One region of the Streptosporangium sp. CA-115845 genome, then DNA from elsewhere that is predicted to be linked to it. Evidence: riboswitches for the same ligand, from Rfam matches in the RefSeq annotation. Region 1 holds a riboswitch; each other region holds the start of a gene.
The links. A riboswitch is a leader RNA that binds a small molecule or an ion and turns the genes downstream of it on or off. The one in region 1 is predicted to bind cyclic di-AMP.
Positions count from the first base shown of each region.

Region 2: another riboswitch for cyclic di-AMP. It lies ahead of ACQP0P_RS15745 (C40 family peptidase); the one in region 1 lies ahead of ACQP0P_RS39730 (C40 family peptidase).
Region 3: another riboswitch for cyclic di-AMP. It lies ahead of ACQP0P_RS29200 (CHAP domain-containing protein); the one in region 1 lies ahead of ACQP0P_RS39730 (C40 family peptidase).
Region 4: another riboswitch for cyclic di-AMP. It lies ahead of ACQP0P_RS35420 (coiled-coil domain-containing protein); the one in region 1 lies ahead of ACQP0P_RS39730 (C40 family peptidase).

Region 1 is NZ_CP191988.1:8,312,294-8,316,306, reverse strand. It holds gene serA (phosphoglycerate dehydrogenase) at 1-499, shown strand, start outside; gene ACQP0P_RS39730 (C40 family peptidase) at 1,303-1,899, opposite strand; cyclic di-AMP (ydaO/yuaA leader) riboswitch at 1,887-2,118, opposite strand; gene ACQP0P_RS39725 (3-isopropylmalate dehydrogenase) at 2,260-3,306, shown strand; gene ACQP0P_RS39720 (branched-chain amino acid aminotransferase) at 3,478-4,013, shown strand, end outside.
Region 2 is NZ_CP191988.1:2,979,027-2,983,039, reverse strand. It holds gene ACQP0P_RS15750 (hypothetical protein) at 10-885, opposite strand; gene ACQP0P_RS15745 (C40 family peptidase) at 1,046-1,468, opposite strand; cyclic di-AMP (ydaO/yuaA leader) riboswitch at 1,680-1,839, opposite strand; gene ACQP0P_RS15740 (NlpC/P60 family protein) at 2,241-3,218, opposite strand; gene ACQP0P_RS15735 (hypothetical protein) at 3,356-3,988, opposite strand.
Region 3 is NZ_CP191988.1:5,984,148-5,988,160, reverse strand. It holds gene ACQP0P_RS29210 (branched-chain amino acid ABC transporter substrate-binding protein) at 1-414, shown strand, start outside; gene ACQP0P_RS29205 (hypothetical protein) at 436-1,194, shown strand; gene ACQP0P_RS29200 (CHAP domain-containing protein) at 1,516-2,187, opposite strand; cyclic di-AMP (ydaO/yuaA leader) riboswitch at 2,206-2,344, opposite strand; gene ACQP0P_RS29195 (TetR/AcrR family transcriptional regulator) at 2,836-3,387, opposite strand; gene ACQP0P_RS29190 (hypothetical protein) at 3,507-4,013, shown strand, end outside.
Region 4 is NZ_CP191988.1:7,451,701-7,455,713, reverse strand. It holds gene ACQP0P_RS35425 (substrate-binding domain-containing protein) at 1-283, shown strand, start outside; gene ACQP0P_RS35420 (coiled-coil domain-containing protein) at 379-1,302, opposite strand; cyclic di-AMP (ydaO/yuaA leader) riboswitch at 1,357-1,493, opposite strand; gene galT (galactose-1-phosphate uridylyltransferase) at 1,566-2,645, opposite strand; gene ACQP0P_RS35410 (DeoR/GlpR family DNA-binding transcription regulator) at 2,642-3,442, opposite strand; gene ACQP0P_RS35405 (HD domain-containing protein) at 3,529-4,013, opposite strand, start outside.

The DNA of each region.
Region 1 (4,013 bases):
GGAGCTGGCCGCGCTCAAGGGGGTCTTCACGGACGTGGTCGAGGACTCCGTCACCTACGTCAACGCCCCGCTGCTGGCCAAGGACCGTGGCGTCTCGGTCGAGCTGGTCACCAGCGCCGAGAGCCCCGACTGGCGCAACGTCGTGACGGTCCGCGGCGTCCTCGCCGACGGCCGCGCGGTCTCGGTCTCCGGCACCCTGTCGGGTCCCCGGCAGGTCACGAAGATCGTCGAGGTCAACGGCTACCAGATGGAGATCGAGCCGACCGACCACCTGTCGTTCTTCACCTACACCGACCGCCCCGGCGTCGTCGGCGTGGTCGGCCGCATCCTCGGCGACCACTCGATCAACATCGCCTCGATGCAGGTGGCCCGGGACGTCAAGGGCGGCAAGGCCCTCATCGCGCTCACCGTCGACACCGCCATCCCGGCCGACGTGATCGACCAGATCGGCGCGGAGATCGGCGCCGACAGCGGCCGCTCGGTCGACCTGGCCGACTAGGCCCTGTCCCGCGGATCTTGCCGTGGCGAGGATCGGCCAGGCGGTGTCTCGCAAGGCGGAGGAGGGAGCCGCAGCCGTGCTGCGGTGACCGACGACAACGCGGCGAGGCGCCGCCTGGCCGTAGTGGGCAAAAGATCCAAGGGACAGGGCCTAGGAGGCTGGTGTTTTTCGCGCGAAGTAATCTTGGTCCCTCCACCAAGCCGTCAAAAACGGTGAGGATCGGGAGCACACACTCCACTTGGAGGCCGAATCTGCCTCCGGAACGGACGCTCTGTGGGTGTGACGCTCCACCATGATCGCTAAGCGGCCGTTTAACACCAGCCTCCTAGGCCCGGTAGGCAAAGGATCCACCGAGGTGGCCGCCGCCCCGCACCGTGGGGCGGCGGCCACCTTTCGTCTCGGTATGTGAGAAGTGTGTACGCCGGGCGAGACGGCGTTCCGGCCGCCAGGTAGCCTGAGATGAAGTGCGCCAGGTCCAAGCCTGCCGCGACGGGGCCTGACAGGGGTGGGCCGGCAATTCTCCGGCGCCACGCCCCAGATCGCCGGTCCGTGATCCGGACCCGTGACACCAGGCCTGGTCGGAGCCCTGATCGGAGTCTCGACCACTGCCCCTGCTCGCATGCGACCGAGACGAGATTCGCCATGTACGACATGTATCCCTGGAACCACGCGGAAGAGGTCAAGGACGAGGCCGCCGAGGCGCTCCAGACCGCCCTGGACCGCCGGGACAACGGTGGTTCTCCCATCCGCTGAACCCGTTCCCGGTGCCGGCGGGGTTCCCGCGGCCGATCAGCCGGCGTGTCTCATCCGCCGGTCGCGATCTCGATCTGCTCGGTCAGCTTGACCCCCTGCGGATCGGGGCGCACCGCGCCGACGAAGGAGGACCGGCGCCAGGCGCTGAGCTTCTCCTCCTTGACCACGTCGCCGCTCCGCGGGGCGTGGACCATGTAACCGGGTCTGGTGATCATGCCGACATGGCCGAGGCCGCTGAAGAAGGCCAGGTCACCGGCCTTGAGGTCCTTCCAGGCGATCTTCTTGGAGAAGGCGGCGTACTGGTCGTTGGTGACGCGGGGCAGCTTGATCCCGGCGGCGCCGTAGGCGCGGAGCATCAGGCCTGAGCAGTCGAAACCGCCGTTGCCGGTGCCACCCCAGACGTAGGGCGTGCCGCGCTTGGACATCGCCCACTTCACGGCCTTCTGCCAGGCGGGCCTGGGGGTCGCGCTCTTCAGTGCGGCCTTCAGCCTGACGGTGCCGAGCGGGGGAGCTTCGGGGGAGGGGAGAGGGGAGGCGGCCAGTGCCGCCGTCGGCGCCATGGCCGAGGCCGCGAACACCGCGGCGCCTGAGACGAGGATGGACAGGACACGGGAGTACATCTTGCCGGACAGGATGATTCCTTCCATAAGGCCGGCCGGGTGAGCTGTCGGGCTCGGGCGTGGAGGCCGCCCTACGGCGCGAGAGCACGCCGATTCGCCCCAAGGAATCCCGTGATGGCGGCCGGGAGCGCGCTCCGGGGCGGAGCGAGGTTCCCGGGGGGCCCGGTGGATTCCGGAAAAAGTGGTTCCCCGGCTCCGTACGGGCCGGTAAGGGGATGGTCCGTACGGATTAGGCATCAATGTGAATGGGGAGGACGATAACGAAACCTCACGAAACGGTCAATAGGGAGCAAAAAAGGACAAAGTGATCACATGGGCGGACGCGCGGACACGTCCGAAGAGTGAGACCGGTGTTCGATCACCGAGACGGACAGGTAAGGTGCCTGCATGGATTCGCGTAACATTCGCCTGGCGGTCATCCCCGGGGACGGGATCGGAGCCGAGGTCGTCACCGAGGGTCTGAAGGTCCTCGAAGCGGTCGGCACCAAGGTGGAGACCACCACGTACGACCTCGGGGCCAAGCGCTACCGCGAGACCGGCGAGACCCTGCCCGACCCGCTGCTCGACGAGCTACGCGGATACGACGCGATCCTGCTCGGCGCGGTCGGCGACCCCAGCGTGCCCCCGGGCATCCTGGAGCGCGACCTGCTGCTCAAGCTCCGCTTCCAGCTCGACCACTATGTGAACCTCCGCCCGGTCAAGCTCTTCCCCGGCGTCGAGACGCCGCTGGGCAAGGCCCGCCCCGAGGACATCGACATGATCGTCATCCGGGAGGGCACCGAGGGCCCCTACGCCGGTGCCGGAGGCGCCATGCGCCGCGGCACGCCGCACGAGATCGCCACCCAGGAGTCGCTGAACACCGCCTACGGTGTCGAGCGTGTGGTGCGCTACGCCTTCGAGAAGGCGGTGACCCGCCCCCGCAAGAAGCTGACGCTGGTCCACAAGACCAACGTGCTCACCTACGCCGGTGACCTCTGGGCCCGTACGTTCGACCGGGTCAGCGTGGAGTACCCCGAGGTTCAGACCGACTACTGCCACGTCGACGCGGCCTCGATGTTCTTCGTCAGCCAGCCGGAGCGCTTCGACGTGATCGTCACCGACAACCTCTTCGGTGACATCCTCACCGACATCGGCGCGGCGATCGCCGGTGGCATCGGCCTGGCGGCCAGCGGCAACGTCAACCCCGACCGCACCGCGCCGAGCATGTTCGAGCCGGTCCACGGCAGCGCCCCCGACATCGCGGGCCAGGGCAAGGCCGACCCGACCGCCACCATCCTGTCGGTCGCCATGCTCCTGGACCACCTGGGGCTGGCCGGCGAGGCGGCCCGGGTCGAGCAGGCCGTCGCCGACGACCTGCTTGAGCGGCTGGCCGGCTGGGCCGGCCGGACCACCCAGGAGATCGGTGACGACATCACCGCACGAGTAGCCGGCTGAGGAAGCCGCCCCCTCGATCCTGACGCGCCTGGCGGCTCCTACGAGCCGCCGGGCGCGTTTTGTTTCCCGCGCACTGCCGGTTTTCGGCATGGATGCAGTAGTTTCCCGTTACCCGGTCCAACGCAGAATGGACCCGAGGGTAAGCCAGACATCAAGATAAGGATCCGCGTCATGACCACCGCTCAGAAGCTCAGCTTCGACGTGCAGCTCTCCGACCACGCTCGCACCGCGGCCGAGCGCGAGCAGGTAATGGTGGCTCCGGGGTTCGGCCAGGTCTTCACCGATCACATGATCTCGATCGACTACACCGAGGGCGAGGGCTGGCGCGACGCCCGGCTCATGCCGTACGGCCCGCTCAGCCTCGACCCCGCGACCGCGGTCTTCCACTACGCGCAGGAGCTCTTCGAGGGCATGAAGGCGTACCGCCAGCAGAACGGCGCGATCGTGACGTTCCGCCCGGAGGCCAACGCCGCCCGCTTCAACACCTCCGCGCTGCGGATGGCCATGCCCGAGTTGCCCGAGGAGACGTTCGTCGAGTCGCTGGAACTGCTCGTCCAGACCGACCGCGAGTGGGTGCCGACCACGCCCGGACACAGCCTCTACCTGCGCCCTTTCATGATCGCCACGCAGCCTGCGCTCGGGGTCAACTACCCCTCCAGGACCTACAAGTACATGGTGATCGCCTCTCCGGCGGCGGCCTACTTCGG
Region 2 (4,013 bases), 4.7 Mb from region 1:
ACAAGGATGTCAGGCGAGTTCCTTTCCGAGGTAGTCACGCCACGCCACGGTGAGTTGGGCGGGCGACAGGCCGAGCGTGCCGGTGACATCGCCACCGTAGAGCCTCACCAGGGCCTTCTCGCCGAAGCGCTCCGCGATGAACCGGCAGGCGAGCCAGGCCTCCTCGTACGCCTGCGCGAGCCGCGGGGCGCCGGGGGCGAAGTCGGCGGGACCGGGGAGACGGGCGGGCAGGACTCCGGCGCGTACCTCGGCGACCAGCTCGGCGGCGGCCGTCCGCACCGGGATCCCGGCATCGCGGTAGCCCACGTAGTCGGCGAAGCCCTCCGACAGCCACATCGGCACCCGGCCGCCACGGGTCGCGCCGGTGGCCACGTGCACGAGCTCGTGCGTGATCACCACGTCCCTGCCGGTCGTGCTGAGCCTCGCGTAGCCCGAGGGCAGGACGATCACCCGGTCCGCGGCCGCCATCGCGGCCAGGCCCCGGGTGCTCTCCGCTCCGGCGAGTGCCGCGGCCTCGGCATCGGTGGCGGGGAACAGGATCACCGCTCGGACCGGCCCCCAGATCGCCGCGACCGCGCGGCGGGCCCGGTCGGCCCCGGCGGCCAGGTCCCGCAGGACGGCGGGCGCGACGTGGTGGCCGATCACGAGGGAGTGCTCGCCCCGGACGACGACGGCGGCACCGGGCCACAGGTCGCGAAGGCCGGCGGGGAGTTCTCCGGCGTCGCGGCGAGGGTCGTGCGGCAGGGGGTGGTCGGGGAGCTCTCGGGGAGTGCGCGGGAGCGGCCCGGCTCCGGCCAGGAGAGGTCCCGTCCCGGCCGACGGGCCCACGCTCATCAGCGCCAGCATCCCGGCGAGCACGGTGCGGCGCCCCTTCGGGACGGACATAACGAGTCGATGCTACTCGACCGGCATCGTGACGTTCCTTGCCGGAAGCGTGGATCCGCACCGGCCCGGGCCGCCGGCCACGCGCTCGCGGCCTCCGCCGGAAACGGAGCGGCCCCGTCCCCGCACATGTGAGGAACGGGGCCGGCGTCCCTGCCCGGGCTCAGGCTCCGGGCCGGACCGCTCCGGCGAAGGAGGACCTGTAGTACCCCTCCAGCTTCACGATCCGGACCGTCTTGCCGCTGCTCGGCGAGTGGACCATCCTGCCCTTGCCGACGTACATGCCGACGTGGCCCTTTCCACTGAAGAACATCAGGTCACCGGGGCGCAGGTGGCTCCACGAGACCTTCTTCCTGATCGCCCGGAACTGGCTGTGCGTGATCCGGGGGATGGACACGCCCGCCTTGCGCCAGGCGTATTTGACGAGCCCCGAGCAGTCGAACGCGCCGGGACCGGAGGCACCCCACCGGTACGGATCGCCGACCTGCCGCCTGGCCGCCGAGACGGCCTTGCGAGCCCGGACCTTCTGCAGGGCCGCCCTGCTCATCCTGGTCTTGACCTTGGTATCGGCCTTGGCCTTGTGCACGGTTCTCTTCGTGCCCTCGGCCTGCTCGGAGACTCCGGCCGCGGTGTTGACCAGGATCTCAGGGGTACTGTCCGTCGTCGCCCTCGCCGCCGTCGACCCCAGGGTGACCGCTCCGGCTGAGGCGGTCAGGGTGAGGGCGATGCCGCCGAGGGAAAGGCGGAAAAGGCGCGACAGACGGGTGTTACACGGGGTGGTAGACAGGATTTCTCCTTGGTGCTTCCACTGATGCCTACCGGGTTAGCTGACGGGTTCGGGCTTGGAAGATGCCCTACGGCGCAAATGCGCTGATTCACCCCCGGCCACGCTGTATCGGGCCTTTTGGGTCCCCGGTTCCATGCCTCCTGGCTGCATGGATTCGGCGGGCCGCCGTGATGAGGTCCGTCCCCGGCAGGGGAACGGCGGCCGGCTGGATTTCTATAGGGACACCGGCCCGAAGACCGACATTCACCGCGACGGCATGGCTTGCACGTCGCGAGGCCAGAAGTTACCCCGATCTCCAACCTTCGGCAAAGCATTCGCCAAACAAGAAGATCAATAAGCCTTCGTGATCTTCCCGTTACCCCTGCTTAATGGCCATTTATGCTATTAAGATATGATCCTCGTCACACCCTCGGAATCACACCCGACAAATCGCAATTTCTGTAATGTTCATCACATTTGCCGTAATTCATGGTTGAAGCCGCGAGGGTGCCCTCTCCCGCCGCGGAGCACGGATCAGCGCCGTCGCCGACGGCGCACCAGGTTTTACCACCGGAGGGCGGGCCTCCGCTCCTCAGGGGCGGACGGCTCCGACGAGGCGACGGCCGTAGGCCGAGAGCGGGACGACCTTGACGACGTCGCCGGTCTGCGGGGCGTGCACGATCTGGCCATTGCCCGCGTACATGCTGACGTGGCCCAGGCCCTCACTGAAGATGAGGTCGCCCGGCTGGAGGTCGTTCAGCGAGACCTTGCGGCTGGTGCCCCAGCTCCACTGCTCCCAGGTGGTACGGGGGAGGCTGACTCCCCCCCTGCGCCAGGCGGCCTGGAGGAGGCCCGAGCAGTCCCAGCCGCCGGGCCCCGTGCCGCCGTACTGGTAGGGCTTGCCGACCTGCGCGAAGGCGAACTGCAGGGCGGCGCGGGCGTTGCCCGAGGCGGGGCCGCTGTACTGGATCCCGGTGCTCTCGGGGTTGCCCGTCTTGAAAACGTTGAGTTCGCGCAGGAGCTTCGTCTGAGCCCTGACCATCTTGTCGGCCTTGGCCTTCTCCCTGGCCAGTTCGTCGCGCGTCTCGTCGGCCTCGCTCAGCGCGCCCTTGGCCAGATTCCTGTTGAGCCGCAGCGCCTTGGTGGCCTCGTCGAAGGCGCTCAGCGACTGGGCCCGGGAAGCCGACATCTGGTCGACCGAGGCCAGGCCGCTCAGCAGCGCGCCGGGGTCGGCCTGGTAGATCATGCCTTCCCAGCTGTTGACCGCGCCGAACTGGTAGGTGCTGACCGCCATCGCGACGAGCTCCTTGCGCAGCCCGGCGACCTGCTCGCTCTGCCGGGCGAGCTCGCCGTTCAGCGTCGCGTACTTCTTCCTGGCCCGCTTCCACTTCTCCGAGGCCTGGTTGTACTTCTCGACGATCTGGTCGGCCTGCTCGTTGAGCTTCTCCAGTTTCTTCTTGGCCTGGGCGAGTGTCGGCTTCGGCTCCGCGGAGGCCCCGCTCACCGGCACCATCAGCAGCGCGAGGGCGAGCCCGGCCGCCACCGGTATCCGCATGAGTCCAACCGGCATACCCGCCACGGTCACGTCAACGCCTCCAGACTGCACAGACCTGCGGCGAATAGTACAGAACAAGTAAGGTTTAGATCACCTTTTCCTGTGTTCAGCCCTATAGCTGCAGGTAGCAGTCCCGGTCTCCCGGGGGAGCGTCAGCAGGCGGCGATATCGCAGATCTTCGCGGTCATCTTCCTGGCGTCGCTCAGCTGCCTGGTCCAGTCGCTCTTCGCCGGCTTGGAGTACTCGCCGCCCCAGAGGTAGACCAGGACCGCGTTGCCCTTCCTGACCAGCACGCCGCGCTCACCGCCCACGCCGGCCTTCCCGCCGTAGTAGACCTGCCCGGAGATCCTCAGCGCCTCGTCTCCGAGCCCGGTCAGGCGCGAGGAGACGTAACGGTAGGTGGAGCCCGCGTTGGTGTTGGAACCACAGGTGGTCAGGGCGGAGCGCAGCCGGGCCACGGCTCCGGCGGCGGCGGCCTTCGAGCGGTACAGGATCACCTGTTCGACCTTCAGGAAATCCGGGACGCCGGTGAAGGTCACCGTCCGCGCGGCCGTCCTGCCGGTCGCGGCCGGCGCGGCCTTGTCACACGGGTCGACGGCCAGCCGGGCCTTCGCCGAGTTGCTGACCGTCCAGTTGGTCTCGGGGTCGTTGTCCTTCTTCGCGGCGTCCTTCTCGTACAGCAGGAAGCCCTTGGGAATGCCGGCCACCGCAGCCGCGGCGGCGGGTGTGGCAACGGTCGCCCCGATGGCCAGAACGACGACGGCGAGCGTTATGATCTTCTTCATCGAGTGCCCCTGGGGAGATCGAAAT
Region 3 (4,013 bases), 2.3 Mb from region 1:
CGCGACGCGGGCGTGAGCGCCGCCTTCGTCTCGGGCGACGCGGTCAAGGACGACGGGTTCGTCCGCACGGCGGGGGCCAAGGCCGCCGAGGGCGCGGTTCTTACCTGCCCGTGCCGCCCGCCGGAGGAAGATCCCGGGTTCGCCCGGCGCTACCGGATCCGTTTCGACCGCGACCCGGGCACCAACAGCGCGGAGGCCTACGACGCCGCCACCGTCTTCCTCCGGGGCATCGACGCCGGCCGGACGCGACGCTCTGAGATGGAGGAGTTCGTCGACGGATACTCCGGCGCCGGTATCACTACGAAGATCCGATTCAACGGTGACGGCGAGCTTGCCAGATCCTCGGTCACGGTGTGGGCCTATCGCGTCCGCGACGGCCGGATCGTTGCCGACGGGCCGATCCCCGGAAACTGACCGCACAGGAGATCAGAAATCATGACGAGCACTCCGATCGCCGACCGTATCTCCCGCCCGACCGCGTCGCCGCCCCTCACGAGGTCACCGTCCGCCGGATGCCTCGACCACGCGAGCGGCACCATTCACCGCGCCCTCGCGGAGGCTCCGATCGGCGAGTACGGCATGCTGGAGGCGGCGCTCGCCTGGCAACATCTGCGCCCCACCGGAACCGGGAACACAGGCGAGGGGACACACGCCACGGCGTCGCGCCATCTTCCCATCGTGGAGACGCGCAGCGAGGCGGTGGCGGCCCGGATGGCCCGGTTGCTGTCAGGGCTGGCCTGGGCCATCGTCACCCAGGCCGACGCCGGCGACACCGGCTTCAAGGGGTCGCCGGCCGTGCGCGTCGAGGTGCCCAGAACGCTACACCGCAGGGTCCTGCGGGCGTTGACCAACGCGTGGCGCGACGCCCGGCGGCAATTCGATCCGCGCGTCCCGGGCACTGCCGCCCACGCCGACGCGGCCGTCGCCTTGTGGCGCATGGGCATTCTTGTCGCCGGGTTCGGTCCCAGCCATAACATGATCTACCTGAACACCGGCACGTTCATGATGGCCGAGATGATGGCAGCCGCCGCCAGGCGTCTCGGCCTCACTCCGATCGTGGACAATGTCCACGGCGTCCCGGCGGTAACCCTCTACCATCCGGGTGAGGTGCAGCGGCTGCTCGCGGAAGCGGGAGCGGGAGGCGCGGCGACCGTGTGGGTGCGCGGCGGCCGTCCTGCCGGTATCGCCAGGTAGCGGCCGTACAGGGCGAGGGCTTTCGACGGTGCGGGGTGTTCGGGTGGGGGGCGGGAGCGAGCGCGAGCCCGGCATCGATCGCCTGGCGAGGCGTACGCGGTCTGCTGGGCCGTCCGTCCACGTGGACGGAACCGCTCTCGCGGCGTCGTGTGCCGTACAGGCATCGTCGTCAAGAAGGAGTTCGTAAAGGCGGCCGGGGGAACGCGTCAGGGGCGCCGCTCGTGTTCGAGCGGCGCCCCTGGGGGCGTGCGGACCGGCCCGCGTTCGCCGGCGGGGTGCCGGGTACCCACACCACGGGGGATGGCGCGGACGACGGGTGGATCAGCCGGCGTAGACCGGGTAGCCGTAGCCCACGACCTGCGAGGTGGGCCGGATGCGCTGCTCGACGTTGCCGTTGCCGGTGTTGCCCTCGATCGTGGTGATCGTGCCGTCTCCGTTGTCCTTCTTCACGAAGCCGACGTGGTCGATGCCGCTGAGGTTCTTGCCGCCGGCCCAGTCGAAGTAGACGACGGCGCCGGGAGTGGGGGTGGTACCCCAGTGCTGGTTGTCCTTGAACCACTTGGCGTGGGTGACGGTGTAGGCGTCCCAGCCCATCGTGGGCCGGATGCCGGCCATCTCGCCGACCCAGGAGACGAACATCGCGCACCAGGGGGCGTTGGCGTAGCCCTGGATGCTGCCGCCGTCACGGGCGACGGTCTCCTGGGCGCGCGGGGAGGACATGTACCACGAGTGGAACTTGGTCCCTCCGCCCTGGGAGTTCTCACGGACGCCGATCTGCTTTGAGGCGAGGTCCAGGACCTGTGCGGCGGAGACCTTGGGCAGTCTCTCGGCCGCGACCTCGAGCGGGGTACTCGCGGGCCTGTTCTGGGCGGTGTGGCTGTCGGCCAGGGCCGCGGAGCCCACGGAGCCGGTCGCCAGGACGACACAGGCGCCCAGGAGGGCGCTCGCCACGCGGGGGGCGCTGAGGGTGGGGATGAGGCGGTGCTTGGTCATACCGGGGTTCGACTCCTTGCTTCGCTTCCATGCCGCCTACCGGGTTAGCTGACGGGTTCGGGCTGGGAAGTGCCCTACGGCGCGAGAACGCGCTGATTCACCCCAGGAACGTGGTTCCCCGGTTCCGCAGACTTCGCGGATTCGGCGGCCGTGCTCACCGCGGGCGGAGGGTTCCGCCCAGGTGGAACACGGTCGGGCAATGTGACGGCAATGCTTAGATCTATACAGACCCGGGCATTTGCCTCGAATGGGACGAACGTACGCCACTCGGGCAGACGATTACAAGTAGGGCACATTGCCTTGACTTGGTGATACGTCCAAATCGCGGGGGTAGGACGGGGGGTCGCTTGGCCTGGGAAGGAGGTGGGGCGCACCCGTCCTCCGGCCGGTCGCGGCGGGCGGGGGCGCGGCCTCGTCGCGGGCGGGATCCCCTGTCTCTTCGGCGATCCGGCTGTGCGGTACCCGCCGGTCGATCGCCTGACCCGGGATGGTATGGCATGATCGTGAGGCTCGCCGGAAGGGTGTCGGACCCCAGCTTTTGAGGGACAAATATTCGATAGTAAAAAGTGTGGAGCGGGTGCGTCCCGCCCTCCGGAAAACCCGAACGAGGTTCGGTGCCCCAGAGGTCCGCCGGGGGCAGGGTGGGCCTCAGCTCTCCTGGCCGGACCAGGAGCGGAACAGCGGGAGCAGGAACCGGTCGACCGTGTCCTCGACGAACTCCCGGTCCAGTGGCTTACCGGTGAAGAGCAGCCGGTACCACACCAGTGCCTCGGTGGCCTTCCTGAGCTCCGCGGGGTCCACCGGCCCTGGCAGCTCGCCGCGCTCCCTGGCGCGTTCCAGCAGCGGGACGGTGCCGGTGATGTCGGGGCGGGGCACGTTGTCGCGCAGGGCGGAGGCCAGCTCGGGGGAGGTGAGGAACGCCGGAAGCAGGCCGAAGATCATCGCCTGTTTCCGTTCCAGGATCCGGCAGAACCCGTCCACGACCCCGATCAGGTCCCCGCGCATCGACCCGGTGTCGGGCGGCGGCACGACGTCGATCTCAAGGTGGTTGCAGATCAGATCCACGACCAGCGCCTCCTTGCCCGCCCAGCGACGGTAGATCGTGGCCTTGCTCGCGCTGGCCCGCCTGGCGATCTGATCGATGCGGTTCCGTACACTACGGTAAAGATCGAGCGCAAGCACGCGTGGGCGGCTGTTCATCCGTGGTTCCCCGGCGCTTAAGGCCACCGGGTTAGCTTGGGTCAGTCGTGAACGGGTCATCACCCGGCGTGGAGGACGGTCGAGACCACGCGCGGGATCAGGGTTCGGCCATCGCCTGGGTGGAATCCCCGCTGCAGATGCTCTGCGCCGTGGAGGCCCACCACGCGGGGCTGCTCGGTGCCCGCAGCCACCTCGTGCCCAGGGCGAGGCTCCGCCCCCTGGCCGCCACAGGGCGCGAGCTCGGGCGCCTCACCCTGCCGCCGGGCCTGGAGCTCACCGCCGCGCGGCCGGACATGCCCAGGCCGCGCCGGGGCGTGACCTGGGCGGTGGGCGACGCCTTCTCCGGCAAGGTCCAGTTCCGCTGGCTCACCGGGCGCCCCGGCCGTATCGTGATCGTCGACGACGGGCTGGCCACCATCAGGCTCCTGGAACTGCTCGTCGGCCACGCGGGTACGCCCCTGCTGAGGGCCCGCGGGAAGGCGGGACGGCTCAGAACCGCCCTCGGCGCGGCGGCCGGACTCAGGTTGCGCGCCGCAGCCCGCTCGGGGCGGCTGTCGATCTTCACAGCGCTGCCCGTTCCCGCGGACCTGGCGAAGGCCGTACGGGCGAGAGGGGCCGAGCTGGTC
Region 4 (4,013 bases), 860 kb from region 1:
CGCGCTCGGCGTGCTGGAGGCGGCCAGGGCGCGAGGGTTGCGCGTGCCCGAGGATCTCAGCATCGTCGGCTTCGACGACACCCAGGTCGCCTGCATGGCCTCGCCCCCGCTGACCACCGTACGCCAGCCGCTGCGCGAGATAGGCGGCGTCGCGGTACGCACGGCCCTGCGCCTGGCGGCAGGCGAACGAGTCGACTCCCACCACGTCGAACTCGCCACCGAACTGGTGGTACGCGGTTCCACCGCCCCCGTCCCACCCGAGGGCTCCACCGGCCGCAACTGACCCGCTTACGGCCGCCCACCGGGGTACCGACGCCGTCCAACACAGTGGCGCGTTGTCAACACGGGGCCGCCCAGACCTGTTGTCAGCCCGGTGGATCAGTACATCGAGATGTGCGGGTGGTCGTAGTGGTTGGCGGTGATGCCGCCGCGGTTGGACATGGTTCTCCAGCCGGAGCCGTGGTTGATGCGCTGGCGCCAGATCACGTACTTCACTCCGAGCTTGGCCTTGTTCTTGATGGCCCAGGCGGCGATCTCGTCGCCGAGCGCGAGGTTGGCGGCTGAGGGCATCGTGCCGCCGGTACTCATCATGAAGTCGCAGGCGCGGCCGAGGGGGTGCTCGCCGCCGTCGTTCGCGGACCGGTAGCAGCCGACGGCGTACGGGAGGTCGAAGCGTCTCCTGACGGCCTCACGCATGATCCGGGTCCGGTCGGTGATGTTGTCGGCGCCGGTGGGGAGTTGCGGGGCCCAGCTGCCGTCGGCGCGGCGCCCGGAGCCGACGGGGGCGAGCCGGTCGAGTCTGTTCTTGATCTCCTTGATCACATCTTCGGCCTCATCGCGCTGGGCCTGCAGATCCTTGGCCTCCTCGATGATGTCGTCGGTGAGCCTGGCGGCCGTCTCGGTCGCCCTCTTCCTACGTTCGAAGCTCTCGGCGAAGCCCTGCAGGTGCGCGCTCTGCTGGGCGGTGAGCTGCTCCATCACCGCGGCTCCCCCCATGTCGTCGGCGAACAGCAGCGCGGGCAGGCCTCCGATGCTGCTCTGGTAGCGGAGCTGGACTATGGAGTCGACCTGCTTTTCCGCCCTGGCGTAGAGGTCGGAGGCCCTGGCCAGGTTCTGCTTGGCGACGGCCTCGGCCTTCTGTGCCTTCTTGAGGGACTCGCGCTTGGCCGCGTATGCCTCGATCAGCCCGTCGACCTTCTTGCCGAGCTTGGCCAGCTCGGCGCGGAGCTTGGCCTCGGTCGGCTTGGGCTCCGCGCTTCCCGCGGTGGGGGCACCGAGGGTGAACGTGGCGATCAGGCTCAAACAAAGGGCCAGAGTCGCATGCCGACGGAACGTGGGGGACGGGGCCGCCACGAACTCTCCTCTCCTTCCGCCTACCGGGTTAGCTGACGGGTTCGGGCTGGAGAACGCCCTTCCACCGAAGTGGTTTCACCCCAGGTGCGGTGGTTCCCCGGCTCCCGGGCGATGCGCCTGGGATTAGGCATATCGGCTGTTGCAGCCGATGTGGGAAGGATAGTAGTGGTAAACACAGAGTCACGCGACTTCAAGACGAGACCAATTGGTGATTAGTTCGTGACAACAGAGCGCAGAAGGTGTGCTGTCTCCTCGGGCAGCACGTCGTTCACGAAGGCACCCATGGCCGACTCGGAGCCGGCGAGATATTTCAGCTTGTTCGGCGCGCGGCGGATGCTGAACAGCTCCATGTGCGCGTACGACAGGTCGCGACCGGTGTTGACCGGCGCCTGGTGCCAGGCCGCGATGTAGGGCATCGGCACGCCGAACAGCCCGTCGAGGCGGCGGAGCACGTCGGTGTAGAGCGGTCCGAACGCCGCGCGCTCCGCGGGCTCCAGCCCGACCAGGTCGGGGACCTGCCGGTGGGGGTAGAGGTGGACCTCCACCGGCCAGCGCGCCGCGGCCGGGACGAACGCCGTCCAGTGCTCGTTCGAGGCCACCACCCGGACCCCGGCCTCCCGCTCCGCGGCGAGCACGTCGGCGAACAGGTTGCCGCCGGTCCGCTCCCGGTGGCGCCCGGCCGCCCCGAGGGTCAGCTTGGTGCGCGGGGTCACGTAGGGGTACGCGTAGATCTGGCCGTGCGGGTGGGCCAGGGTGATGCCGATCTCGGCTCCCCGGTTCTCGAAACAGAACACCTGCTCCACACCCGGCATCGCCGACAACTCCGCCGTACGGTCGATCCAGGCCTCCATGACCAGCTCCACCTGCTCGGGGGGGAGCAGCGCGAATGAGGAGTCGTGCTCGGAGGTGAAGCAGACCACCTCGCAGCGGCCGATCCCAGGGCGGACCTCGCTCAACCCGCCGACCTGCTGATAGTCGCCCAGATAGGTGGAGAACGAGGGGAACCTGTTCTCGAAGACCGCCACGTCGTAGGCCGCGGAGGGGATCTCGGTGAGGTTGCCGGAGGTGGAAGGGCAGAGCGGGCACTCGCTGGCCGGAGGCAGGAAGGTGCGGCCCTGGCGGTGTCCGGCCACCGCGATCCACTCCTCGGTCAGCGGGTCGTAACGCAACTCGGAGGCGGTGGGGCGGGGCGGCAGGTCGCGTCCGTCGACCGCTCCGCGGTCGGCGTCGTCGTGGCGGTCGAAGTAGAACAGCTCCCGGCCGTCGGCCAGGTGGGTGATCGTACGCTTCATCGGCCGACGCTCTCGCTCTCCTGCTGTGGCTCTGTGATGATCAGCTCTCCCACCGAGGCGGCGAGCTCCTCGCGGGCCTCCTCGGTCAGGCCGGAGTCGGTGACCACGATGTGGGCCTGGGCCAGCTCGGCGATCGTGCTGATGCCGACCGTGCCCCACTTGGTGTGGTCGGCGAGCACCACCAGGCGGTGTGCGGAGGCGACCAGCTCGCGGTTGGTCTCGGCCTCCAGCAGGTTGGGTGTGGTGAACCCGGCTCGGGCGCTCATCCCGTGCACGCCGAGGAAGAGGGTGTCGACGTGGAGTCCCCGGATCGCCGTGACCGCGATCGGGCCGACCAGCGCGTCGGAGGGGGTGCGGACCCCGCCGGTGAGCACGACCGTGCGGTCGGCCCTGGGGGAGCGGTGGAAGACGTCGGCGATCCGAATCGAGTTGGTGATCACGGTCAGCTCGGGCACGTCGGTCACGTGGTGGGCGAGCGTCCAGGTCGTGGTTCCCGCGGAGAGTGCGATGGCGGTGGCGGGCCGGACGAGCAGGGCGGCCTGCTGGGCGATCGTCTCCTTCTCCGCCTGCTGGCGCGCCGACTTGGCGGCGAAGCCCGGTTCCTCGGTCGAACCGGACCCGGTGACGGTGGCGCCACCGTGGACCTTCTCCACCAGCCCGCGCTCGGAGAGCACCTCAAGGTCGCGCCGGATCGTCATGTCGGACACGCCGAGCTCCCGGACGAGATCGGCGACCCTGACCCCGCCCCTGCTCCGCACCCTCTCCAGGATCGCCTGCTGCCGCTGCTGGGCGAGCATTGACTCACTCCCTTTAATCCACCAGATTCCACCAAAATACCACAGCGAGTATCGGGAAATAATGGTGAATTATGGTGGTCACCTGCTCACAGCCGCTCAAGCTCCGCCATGATGTTCGCCCGCGCCGCCTCCTCCAGATCGGCGATGTGGAAGATCGCCGGAAGATCGAGCAGCGAGCGCAGCACCGCGGCCCTGCCGGACCTGAAAGCGTCGTCGGGCACGAAGGCGTACTCCTCGCGCACGGCGGTCGTGTAGCCGGCATAGACCTCCGGCGACGCGCCCAGGATCGCCAGGTCCGCGTCGGACAGCACGGCCCCGTCCGCGTCGCCCGGTGCGGGGGCGTGTGTGACGGTCAGCCTGACCAGCCGGGCGACCGTGGCCACCGCCTCGGGGGAGAGCCCCATCTCCGGCAGCGCGCGCTCGGCCAGGATGGCGCTCCGCTCCTCGTTGTCGCCGCGCCGCGGGTCGTAGACGGCGTCGTGGAACCAGGCCGCCAGCCGTACCAGGTCCGGGTGCTCGGCATGAGAGGCCAGGGTGTCGATGTGGGCGAGCACGGCCTCCAGGTGGGTGA